Regions from separate parts of the Enterobacter hormaechei subsp. xiangfangensis genome, predicted to be linked through region 4. Evidence: predicted binding sites of a transcription regulator. Region 4 holds the regulator's gene; each other region holds the start of a gene.
What was found. The regulator PhoB, encoded in region 4, activates phosphate uptake and scavenging genes when phosphate is short. The targets are predictions, from matches to a motif close to CTGTCATAAAACTGNCNNAT.
Positions count from the first base shown of each region.

Region 1: the regulator PhoB is predicted to act here: its motif matches at 1,429-1,448, upstream of uvrB (excinuclease ABC subunit UvrB).
Region 2: the regulator PhoB is predicted to act here: its motif matches at 1,453-1,472, upstream of BFV63_RS02945 (esterase-like activity of phytase family protein).
Region 3: the regulator PhoB is predicted to act here: its motif matches at 1,009-1,028, upstream of pstS (phosphate ABC transporter substrate-binding protein PstS).

Region 1 covers NZ_CP017183.1:1,411,903-1,414,912, forward strand. Annotated here, with positions in the region: gene bioD (dethiobiotin synthase) at 1-245, shown strand, start outside; gene BFV63_RS06665 (ABC transporter ATP-binding protein) at 208-930, opposite strand; gene uvrB (excinuclease ABC subunit UvrB) at 1,680-3,010, shown strand, end outside.
Region 2 covers NZ_CP017183.1:609,019-612,028, reverse strand. Annotated here, with positions in the region: gene BFV63_RS02945 (esterase-like activity of phytase family protein) at 49-1,407, opposite strand; gene BFV63_RS02940 (YfaZ family outer membrane protein) at 1,819-2,364, shown strand; gene BFV63_RS02935 (NAD-dependent succinate-semialdehyde dehydrogenase) at 2,417-3,010, opposite strand, start outside.
Region 3 covers NZ_CP017183.1:4,645,976-4,648,985, forward strand. Annotated here, with positions in the region: gene stgD (fimbrial protein StgD) at 1-870, shown strand, start outside; gene pstS (phosphate ABC transporter substrate-binding protein PstS) at 1,117-2,157, shown strand; gene pstC (phosphate ABC transporter permease PstC) at 2,285-3,010, shown strand, end outside.
Region 4 covers NZ_CP017183.1:1,013,563-1,016,572, reverse strand. Annotated here, with positions in the region: gene phoR (phosphate regulon sensor histidine kinase PhoR) at 1-1,279, opposite strand, end outside; gene phoB (phosphate response regulator transcription factor PhoB) at 1,301-1,990, opposite strand; gene sbcD (exonuclease subunit SbcD) at 2,178-3,010, shown strand, end outside.

The sequences.
Region 1 (3,010 bases), 400 kb from region 4:
TCAATCACGCCATGCTGACCGCTCAGGCCGTGCAGCAGGCCGGGTTGCGTCTGGCAGGGTGGATTGCCAATGACGTGGTTGCGCCGGGTAAACGTCATGCTGAGTATCTGGCGACGCTGAAGCGGGGGCTGCCTGCGCCGTTTCTCGGCGAGATCCCGTGGCTTGCCGACGGCGCAGAGCAGGCGGAAACCGGACGCTATCTTGACCTTAGCGCCTTATGTCCCGCGCCATCCAGTGCGCAATAAGGTCGTCATCCAGCTCGTTAACGTGGCCCTGTGCCACGTTACGCCCGCGATAGAGCATGCAGAAACGATCCGCTACCCGGCGGATAAACGACAGCTGTTGCTCAGCTAACAGCACCGTCATTCCCAGCTCCCGATTCAGCCGCACCAGCAGCTGCCCCAGCCTGCGCGCGAAACCGTGCCCTGCGCCATGCATGGGCTCATCCAGAATCAACACGCGCGGGCGATTAACCAGCGCACTGGCGAGGGCCAGCTGATACTGGTCGTCAGGGGACAGCGAAGAGGCACGGCTCTGTCGCAGCGGATAGAGCTCCGGAAACAGGGCATACACGTCACTTTTTGATGTCGGGTCAGGTTTCCCTGTCGCCCGCATAGCGATATGCAGATTTTCATCGACGGTCAGCTGGGAAAATATCCGCCGATCCTGCGGGACGTAGCCTATCGTCGGCGGCGCCGTGAATGCTGACGCAGGGCTGAGCAAATTACGCGGCGGCGCGCCAGCCTCATGCCAGATGATGGTGCCGCTCTCAACGGGCACCTTTCCGGTAATGCAGTTCATGAGCGTGGATTTACCCATGCCAGGCAGGCCAACAATGCCCGTACAGATGCCTTGCGGGAAATCGATATTCACGTTCCATAGCGTATGTTGGCTTCCGTAAAACTGATTTACAGCACGCAGACTCAACATCTTTCTCTCCTTAAAAATGTGTGGGGGTGATGCACAGAGTGATGTCTGCAAAACGCCTGCCAGGAACTTCATAATGATTAAAAAAAGGCCATTTTTAGGAATAACTCACTATCAAAAGCAGTACGTTTATACGAAATGCACATTCCCGGTGCCGCGTATGTCGAATCGTGGTGCAGGAGAAATGACAGAATTGTGATTAAGATCTCGCCAGTTGCTTATGAAAAAATGAACGTTTTCCAGGCAAAAAAGAGTGATAAAAATTTTTTACTGCCGCTTCGTGGGAAAAACCGGGAATTTGCTGAAGTGCATGCTGTACGGGCTGGAGGCAGTTATCCACTATTCCTGTGGATAACCTTGTGCATTAGAGTTAGAAAACACGCGATAAGCGAGAGAATACGCGGGTTACGACCAAATTGATGGGAAACGCGGCTTAATAAATTAGTCTTTATTTTTTAACGAATTAGATAAAAGCAATTCCCTCAACGCCAGCGACACCTGTTGCCATAAAACTTTCATAACCGCCCTTGACAAATGTTAAAAAAGTAATAGTTCTGGGGATAACCCCCTGAGGCTGGTGTTTTATTTTGTCACAGTCGAAATTTGGCTCGCGAACGCACTAATCCTCTCTGCGCTACGCTAAATATCCTGACACGCTACTGGTTTTTCATCCAGTGTTTTTTACTGGCAATCCTGGCCACAACGAGTAAAATTACTCACCTGCCGCTTATTCTGTCATCAGGTCGTCGCCCATGAGTAAACCGTTTAAACTGAATTCTGCTTTCCGTCCTTCCGGGGATCAGCCCGAGGCTATTCGTCGCCTGGAAGAGGGGCTGGAGGACGGGCTGGCGCACCAGACTCTGCTGGGGGTTACCGGTTCGGGCAAAACCTTCACCATTGCCAACGTCATTGCCGATCTCCAGCGTCCGACGATGGTCCTCGCGCCGAACAAAACGCTGGCGGCGCAGCTGTATGGTGAGATGAAAGAGTTCTTCCCGGAAAACGCGGTGGAGTATTTCGTCTCCTACTACGACTACTACCAGCCGGAAGCCTACGTTCCCAGCTCCGACACGTTTATCGAGAAAGATGCCTCGGTGAACGAACATATCGAGCAGATGCGTTTGTCGGCGACCAAGGCGCTGCTGGAGCGTCGTGATGTGGTGGTGGTGGCCTCGGTGTCGGCGATCTACGGCCTGGGCGATCCGGATCTTTATCTCAAGATGATGCTGCACCTGACGCAGGGGATGATCATCGATCAGCGGGCGATTTTGCGCCGTCTGGCTGAGTTGCAGTACACCCGTAACGATCAGGCGTTCCAGCGCGGGACCTTCCGCGTGCGCGGCGAGGTGATTGATATCTTCCCGGCGGAATCGGACGACATGGCGCTGCGCGTGGAGCTGTTCGACGAAGAGGTTGAACGCCTGTCGCTGTTCGATCCGTTGACCGGTCACGTCGAGTCGGTGATCCAGCGCTTCACCATCTACCCGAAAACGCACTACGTGACGCCACGCGAGCGTATCGTGCAGGCGATGGAAGAGATCAAAATTGAGCTGGCGGACCGCCGCAAGGTGCTGCTGGCGAACAATAAGCTGCTGGAAGAGCAACGCCTGAGCCAGCGTACCCAGTTCGATCTGGAGATGATGAACGAGCTGGGCTACTGCTCCGGCATCGAAAACTACTCGCGCTACCTCTCCGGGCGCGGGCCGGGCGAAGCGCCGCCGACGCTGTTTGACTACCTTCCGGCGGACGGCCTGCTGGTGATCGACGAATCCCACGTTACGATCCCCCAGATAGGCGGGATGTACCGCGGTGACCGCGCGCGTAAAGAGACGCTGGTGGAGTACGGGTTCCGACTGCCGTCAGCGCTGGACAACCGTCCGATGAAGTTTGAAGAATTTGAGGCGCTTGCTCCGCAGACCATCTACGTATCGGCGACGCCGGGCAACTACGAGCTGGAAAAATCCGGTGATGACGTGGTGGACCAGGTGGTGCGTCCGACCGGGCTGCTGGATCCGATTATCGAGGTGCGTCCGGTGGCGACGCAGGTGGACGATCTGCTCTCGGAAATACGTGCCCGTTCCGC
Region 2 (3,010 bases), 400 kb from region 4:
GATCATCCCCTCTCCCCCGCGGGGAGAGGGTTAGGGTGAGGGGGAAACTTATTTCAACGCCTCCGGCAGCGTCACAATCCACAGCTCGCTGTCGGACTCCGGCTTCTTCAGCGGCTTCACGCTGAGCGTGGTTTCCACCGGTTTATCATCCAGCGTCAGCTTGCCTTCCGCGTTCACCCGATAATCCTTGAGCTTCTTGCCCTCGACCGGGTTTTGCATCGCTACCTTCACGCCAAAATCGTTATCGTTCGCTACCGCCAGCGTTTTGCTGTCAATCAGCGCCAGCCCTTCGGCCTTTTCCTGCTGCCAGCCCAGCGCACGCAGATCGACCACCTGCGTTTTTTCCGCAAGGGTGATGCCGCGCTGCGCCAGCGTTTTCTCATCATCAAACTCCGGGTATTCGCCCGGCTTGTCGAAGGCGGCCAGATCGCTCGCCTTGCTCAGATCCACCCTGTAGATGAGGTTACGCATTGCGTCATTTTTATCCTCACCCTGTTCAATCAGCAGGATGGTGTGGTTATCCAGCCCCACTATGTCGCCGATTTTGGCGTCGCTGTTTTTGCTGTAGGCCGCGCTGTCGACAGGGTAGCCGTATATCGCGGTTTTCCCGGTCGCCGGGTCGAAGCTCACCAGACGGGTAAACAGCGCCTGTTTTTTGCTCTTCCCGTCGATATCCAGCGTGCTTTGCACGGCGGCAATAATACGTCCGTCCGGCATGCGGGTCAGCCCTTCGAAGCCCCGGTTTGCCTGACGCCATTTGATAACGTTTGGCAGACCGCCCGCGATGGACTTCTCCCCTTGCGTCGCCTGCGGACCGTGGATCGCGAGGATTTTCCCTTTACTGTCGACGTTAATCAGGAACGGGCCATACTCATCGCACAGCCAGTAGCCGCCCTTCCCGTCCGACGTGATGCCTTCCGTATCTAGCCCGCGGTTATCGCCTTTCAGTACTTTTAAGGTGTCGCTTAGCGCGACTTCATTGGTGGAACCAATCACACCGCTTTGCAGTGGCAGGCCGTTGATCTCGCCTTTATCGTCATGCAGCGGTCGCGCGTCCACGGCCTCCGCTTTACCGTTTTGCACGCGGATCGTCATCAGCAGCGGGGCGAAATCCGGGGTAACAAAGATTTTGGCATCGTTTTTCCCCATTTTTGGCGAATCCGCGTTAGGACCGCGATCGGTCACGGTCGCAAACGTCAGCGCATCGCCCTGCTTGCCCGTAAACAGCAGACCAGAACCCATCCCCACCGGGAGCCCGTTCGGGAACGCATCGGCAAACGCGCCGCTGTATTTCACATGGGAGCCGTCAGGGAAGCTGACGATATAGCGCTCAGCGGTAGGCTGCGCAGCCAGGCCAGAGAAAGAGAGCGCACAACCGATAAGCACAGGAATAATTTTTCTTTTCATATTGTTAGCATCCAGTAAGTGAAGCCAACAACGTAATGAAGAAACGTGTCAGAAAAATGACATGAAAAGACAGCGGATCGGCAAAGAAATACGTATAGCAATCACCAGAAATGTAAACCTCTGTCTTGATCTGTGACAGCCGAAATACTTTTGGAAATTATTAGAAACTTAATTAATTCACCTCAAACGGCTTTCTTCGCCTCGTTCATTAAACGTTTAGCCAAAAATATAAACTTTCCCTAAACACGAATGGATTGAGGATTGACGATCTGCCATAAAAACATCTCATCAACATTTAAGATTAAAAAAACCAACAAAAACAGCATAAAACTGCGATACCCATCACATTTGCAGTCATAAACATCCCTTGTTAAGGTGCCCTCAGATTAATTTGATGACGAGGAAACACGCATGAAAAAGCTTAACGTTCTCATCCTTTCTGCTCTCACCGCCGTATCGGGCTCCGCACTGGCAATGGGCGGCAGCATTGAGCAGGGTAAAAACTTTACCAATCTGAATGTGGAAATGGGCAAATCAACCTCCGGTCTTTACACCGAAGGTAATTGGCTGAAAAACACCGACGACGGCACCACGACCGGTGGCGTGGGCGCAGGCTACAATTTCGAAGTCGGCCCGGTAATGCTGAACGCAGGCGCTAAGGCCCTCTACGTTGGCCCGAAGAAAGGCGATAACGGCGTGGCGTTCCCGGTCGGCGGCGGTGTGAACGTTGCCCTGACCGACAGCATCAGGGTATTCGGTGAAGGCTACGTTGCGCCAGACGGACTGAACAACAGCGTGAAGAACTACGTTGAAGCTAACGGCGGCGTAAGCTGGACCCCGGTCAAACCGGTTACGCTGAAAGTGGGCTACCGCCACGTGAGCGTTGATGGCAAAGACGGTCGTCCAAACCACACGCTGGTAGACGGCGCTTACTTCGGCGGCGGCGTGAGCTTCTAAGCCACCTGATAGATAAAAAAACCTGCCCTTCGGCAGGTTTTTTATTACTACGTCACTTACGCACCACCACCAGCTTCTGGTTCACAAACTCTTTGATCCCCAGATCCGACAGCTCGCGTCCGTAACCCGAACGTTTTACGCCGCCGAACGGCAGTTCTGCCGCCGTATCGGTGAGCCAGTTGATGTACACCATCCCGGTCTCAATGCGCGACGCCATTTTCTTCGCGCGCTCGATGTTCTGGCTGAACACCGCTCCGCCCAGACCGTAGTGGGAGTCGTTCGCCAGGGCAACCGCCTCGTCGTCGTTTTTCACCACATAAATCTGCGCTACCGGACCAAAGAACTCTTCGAAATACGCCGGGTTATCGCGCGAGATATTGGTCAGGATGGTCGGCTCAAAGAAGCTCCCGTCACGCTGCACCGGCTTGCCGCCATGGTGCAGCTTCGCGCCGTTTTTCACCGCCTCGTTAACCTGCTTAGTTAGCGTCTCCAGCGCGTCTTTGGATGACAAAGGCCCCAGCGTGGTACTTTCGTCCAGCGGATCGCCAATCTTCACCTGCTTAAACGCCTCGGTGAATTTGTTCAGGAAGGCGTCTGCAATCTTTTCATGCAGGATAAAGCGCTTCGCCGCGGTACAGACCTGCCC
Region 3 (3,010 bases), 1.0 Mb from region 4:
AGTTACAAAGCGCAATGCAACTGTCTTACGCATTACTCTACGGGCTTTCGCCAAATCTACTACACCGCACGATCGTCGTTAAGTGAAGATGTGGTAAAGAACGGGTATACCTATTTTACCCTTAATAACAACCTCAGCATCGCCACGTCGATACTTGTGCTCGGCAGAGATTATATACCGGTACCTTTCAGCGCAGAACCAAACGTAATGTCTCATAGCTCCTATTGTTATGCGCCTGGTGAGGAAGGGAGCGAACCAACACTCAATACCGGTTCAAAAATAAAAATATCATTCTTAATTAACAAGCCGTTTATTGGCCGGGTGAGTGTGCCAGGTACGATAGTCGCCGATCTTTATGGCGGGCTGGATGCGGCCTCCTCGACCTCCAGCACCGAAAAAATGGCAGAGATCAAAATCGCTGGCGATATCGTCGTGCCGCAAAATTGCGAGATAGCGCCCGGGCAGACGCTTGAGATAGATTTTGGCAAAATCCCGGCCCCGGAATTTTCCGCTACCAAAGGCACCGCCGTGACGAGTCACAAGGTAAAAAAGACGATTCAGGTACAGTGCACAGGCATGCTGGATGAGAATATTGTCTACTCCACTTTCCATGGAGACCCTGTCGACGCCGATGCCACGATGATGAAAGTCAACGGCAATGATGATGTAGGCATTGTGGTATACGACAAGTGGGATCGTCAGGTCAGCGTCAACGGCGGCAGGATGGACATGGATAGGGGAGAAAACAATAACGGCGCCGAAAACAATTCGCTTACCTTTTCCGCTGCGCCTGCAAGCGCAACGGGGGCGCAGCCAAAACCTGGAACGTTTGAAGCGTACGCAACGGTCACGCTGGAAATTGAACATTAATCACCCAACGGCTGTTTATGACAGCCGTTGTCATTTTTCCTCTTTTGCACCAGGCTTAGCCCTTTCTATATGACAACTCTATGATGCTCCCCTGAACAAATAATCATTAATATCAGTGGCTTATTTTACACTCTCTCATTGTCATAAAACTGTCATATTTCGTACATTTATCTGTCACCTGTTTGTCCTATTTTGCTCATCGTAGCCACTTAAACAATGATTTACGAAATCCTTGCAGGAGACATTATGAAAGTTATGCGTACCACTGTCGCAACTGTTGTCGCCGCGACCTTATCGATGAGCGCTTTCTCTGCCTTCGCAGCAGCAAGCCTGACTGGCGCTGGTGCAACCTTCCCTGCGCCGGTGTATGCCAAATGGGCGGATACCTACCAGAAAGAGACCGGTAACAAGGTCAACTATCAGGGTATCGGCTCCTCCGGTGGCGTAAAACAAATTACCGCGAATACCGTTGATTTCGGCGCATCCGACGCTCCGCTGTCTGATGAGAAACTGAATCAGGAAGGCCTGTTCCAGTTCCCGACCGTGATTGGCGGCGTTGTGCTGGCTGTTAACATCCCTGGCCTGAAATCAGGCGAGCTGGTGCTGGACGGCAAAACCCTGGGTGACATCTACCTGGGCAAAATCAAAAAATGGGATGACGAAGCCATCACTAAGCTGAACCCAGGCGTTAAGCTGCCTTCGCAGAATATCGCGGTGGTTCGTCGTGCTGACGGCTCTGGTACCTCTTTCGTGTTCACCAGCTATCTGGCGAAAGTGAACGAAGAGTGGAAATCTAAAGTCGGTTCCGGCTCTACCGTTAACTGGCCAACCGGTCTGGGCGGTAAAGGCAACGACGGTATCGCAGCCTTCGTACAGCGTCTGCCTGGCTCTATCGGCTACGTAGAGTACGCCTACGCTAAGCAGAACAATCTGGCCTACACCAAACTGGTTTCTGCCGACGGCAAACCGGTTAGCCCGACCGAAGAGAACTTCGCCAACGCCGCCAAAGGCGCTGACTGGAGCAAATCCTTCGCTCAGGACCTGACTAACCAGAAAGGTGAAGACGCGTGGCCAATCACCTCTACCACCTTCATTCTGGTTCACAAAGAGCAGAAGAAACCAGAGCAGGGCGCAGAAGTGCTGAAGTTCTTCGACTGGGCATACAAAAACGGCGGCAAACAGGCTAATGACCTGGATTACGCCAGCCTGCCAGACAGCGTGGTTGAGCAGATTCGTGCTGCATGGAAAACCAACGTGAAAGACAGCAGCGGTAAAGCGCTGTACTAACAGGATTTTTTTAACGAAGATGGCGGGTGGCGCGCAGCGATCCCGCCCTACGGTTTACTCTGTAGGCCCGGTAAGCGTCAGCGCCACCGGGCATATTCGTAAGACGTCTCATAAAGAAGAGTAATTTATGGCTGCAACCAAGCCTGCATTTAACCCTCCGGGTAAAAAAGGTGACATGATTTTCAGCGCGCTGGTGAAACTGGCTGCGCTGATTGTGCTATTGCTGCTGGGCGGCATTATCGTGTCCCTGATTTTCTCCTCCTGGCCGAGCATTCAAAAATTTGGTTTCGCCTTCCTGTGGACCAAAGAGTGGGATGCGCCGAACGATATTTACGGTGCGCTGGTGCCGATTTACGGCACGCTGGTGACCTCTTTTATCGCCCTGCTAATTGCGGTTCCGGTGAGCTTCGGTATTGCCTTGTTCCTGACGGAACTGGCGCCAGGCTGGCTGCGGCGTCCGCTGGGTATCGCCATTGAACTGCTGGCGGCCATCCCAAGTATCGTTTACGGCATGTGGGGCCTGTTTATTTTTGCTCCGCTGTTTGCAACGTACTTCCAGGAGCCGGTCGGTAACGTGCTTTCTGCCGTTCCGTTTGTGGGGGCGCTGTTCTCCGGCCCGGCATTCGGTATCGGCATTCTGGCGGCGGGTGTGATCCTCGCCATCATGATTATTCCGTACATTGCGGCGGTCATGCGCGATGTCTTCGAACAAACCCCGGTGATGATGAAAGAGTCCGCCTACGGCATCGGCTGCACCACCTGGGAAGTTATCTGGCGCATCGTCCTTCCGTTCACCAAAAATGGGGTGATTGGCGGCATTATGCTGGGCTTAGGTCGCGCGCTCGGTGAAACC
Region 4 (3,010 bases):
CAATTAATCGTTCCGGAATCACGAAGCTAAAGCGCGTGCCCTTACCGAGGGTGCTTTCGATATTGAGCCGGCTTTCGTGGTGGCTGACGGCATGCTTCACAATTGCCAGCCCCAGTCCGCTTCCGCCGGTCTGCCGCGAGCGCGCCTTATCCACCCGGTAGAACCGTTCAGTGAGACGCGGGAGGTGTTCAGGCCCAATCCCCGGCCCGTTGTCCTCGACGCTAAACTCAGCGCCCGCCGGGGTATGCTGCCAGCGTACCGCGATATGCGTCCCTTTCGGGGTATGATTCACGGCGTTATAGACCAGGTTTGAGATAGCGCTTCGCAGCTCATCTTCACTGCCGAGCACTTTCAGCGTGTTATCAACGTCAAAACTCAGGGTGTGCTGATTATGACTCAGCGTTTGGGCTTCGCGCTCCACCACCCGCAACATCATCGGCACATCAATGATGTCATTTAGCGCCAGCGACGGGGCAGCCTCAATTTTTGAAAGCGTCAGCAGCTGTTTGACCAGCCCTTCCATGCGGAACGTCTGCTCCCGCATGGTATGCAGCGCTTTCTCACGCGGCGCCCCCTCAAGCGTTTGCTCCTGCATCATCTCCAGGTAGCCCTGAAGCACCGTCAAGGGCGTACGCAGCTCGTGGCTGACGTTGGCAAAGAAGTTACGTCTCGCGCCCTCAAGCTGGTGCATCTGGGTAACGTCCCGCGCCACCATCAGCCACTGCCGATCGCTGTAGGGCATCACGCGGATTTCCAGATGGCGACCGTTATTGAGCTTCAGATTGTGCGGGCGCGAAAAATCCCGCTTTTTCAGATACAGCGTGAACTCGGGATAACGCAGAAGGTTCAGGATGTTCTGACCATTATCATCCGGCCAGCGCAGGCCCAGCAGCTGTTGCGCGAGGCCATTGCACCAGAAGATGGTCCCTTCTTCCGTCGTCAGGATCACCGCGTCCGGCAGTGACTCCGCACCGCTACGAAAGCGTTTGATCAGGCTTCCCAGCTCACGACGGCGCTTTTTATTACGCATCTGCATCTGGTGCAGGCCGTAGAGTAGCGGTTCCCAGCTCCCGCTTCCCGGCGGAGGTGTCATACTTCTGTCGACCCACAGCCACCAGGAAAGACGCAGTAAATTCCAGAAATGCCAGACGAGCAATCCCGTCACGGCCACCAGTAAAAACCACGGCAGATAGCCAAAGATAGCCCCCAGAATGAGGGCCGGAATACAGCATAAGATCAGTTCAAAGACGAGCCTTTTCCATGACAGACGTTCCAGCACGCGTCACACTCCTGTCATTGTTCAGAAACGGGTCGAGAAGCGATAACCCGTGCCGCGGACCGTCTGTACCATGCGATCGTGGCCGCTCAGTTCCAGTGCTTTACGCAGGCGGCGAATATGGACGTCAACCGTTCGGTCTTCGACATAGACGTTAGTTCCCCAGACGTTATTCAGCAACTGTTCGCGGCTGTAAACGCGCTCCGGGTGGGTCATAAAGAAGTGCAGGAGTTTAAATTCGGTCGGTCCCATATCGAGGGGATTTTCACCGGTCATGACCCGGTGCGAGGTAGGATCCAGGCTCAGACCCTGCATCTCAATCACCTCTTCCACCGCCATCGGTGAAATACGGCGCATCACGGCTTTGATACGCGCCACCAGCTCTTTCGGGGAGAACGGTTTGGTGATGTAATCGTCCGCGCCGGTTTCCAGACCGCGCACGCGATCCTCTTCCTCGCCGCGCGCCGTCAGCATCACCACCGGGATATCACGGGTCATCGCCTCGCGTTTGATATGCTTGATAAACTGCAATCCGGAACCGCCAGGCAGCATCCAGTCCAGCAGGATCAGATCGGGCCAGGGTTCATTCAGCTGGTTCACCGCGCTGTCATAATCTTCCGCTTCAACCGGCTGGAAGCCATTTTGTTCAAGCACGAAGCACACCATTTCACGGATCGGAGCTTCATCTTCTACGACCAGAATACGTCTCGCCATACTTTGCCCTGTCTTATCGTATTTAAGTTACAAGTCTGTAATGCGGCGTCATTATGCGTCAGATTTATGACAGATTTATGAAAAACATTACCACTATAAATGGCAAACTGTTGTTTTATTACAGCGGTTATTTTCCGTTCCACGAAAGTTTATAATCCTGCTTTCTTATTATTGCCACGGATCTTTTATGCGCATACTTCACACCTCAGACTGGCACCTGGGTCAAAATTTTTACAGCAAAAGCCGCGCCGCGGAACATGAAGCGTTCCTGAACTGGCTGCTGGAGACGGCTCAGGCTCACGAGGTGGACGCGATTATTGTGGCGGGCGACATTTTTGATACCGGATCGCCGCCGAGCTATGCGCGTGAGCTATACAACCGTTTTGTGGTCAACCTCCAGCAAACCGGTTGTCACCTGGTGATTGTCGCCGGAAATCATGACTCGGTGGCGACGCTGAATGAATCCCGCGATATTCTGGCGTTCCTCAATACCACCGTGGTGGCCAGCGCCGGGCACGCGCCGCAGATCCTGAAAAAACGCGACGGCACGCCGGGCGCGGTGCTGTGCCCAATCCCGTTTTTACGTCCGCGAGATATCGTGCAAAGCCAGGCGGGTCTGTCCGGCAGCGAAAAACAGCAGCATCTGTTGCAGGCCATCACCCGCTATTATCACCAGCAGCATACGGAAGCCTGCGCCCTGCGCGGCGATCAGGCCATTCCGATCATTGCCACCGGACACCTCACCACCGTCGGAGCCAGTAAGAGTGATGCGGTGCGCGAGATCTATATCGGTACGCTGGACGCGTTTCCGGCGCAAAACTTCCCCCCCGCCGACTACATTGCCCTCGGGCATATTCACCGGGCGCAGATCATCGGCGGCTGCGAGCATATCCGCTACTGCGGCTCGCCCATTTCGCTCAGTTTTGACGAAACGGGCAAAGCCAAATCCGTCCATCTGGTGAGCTTCACCGAAGGCAAACTTAGCGCCGTTGAGACGCTCGAGGTGCCGGTCACCCAGCC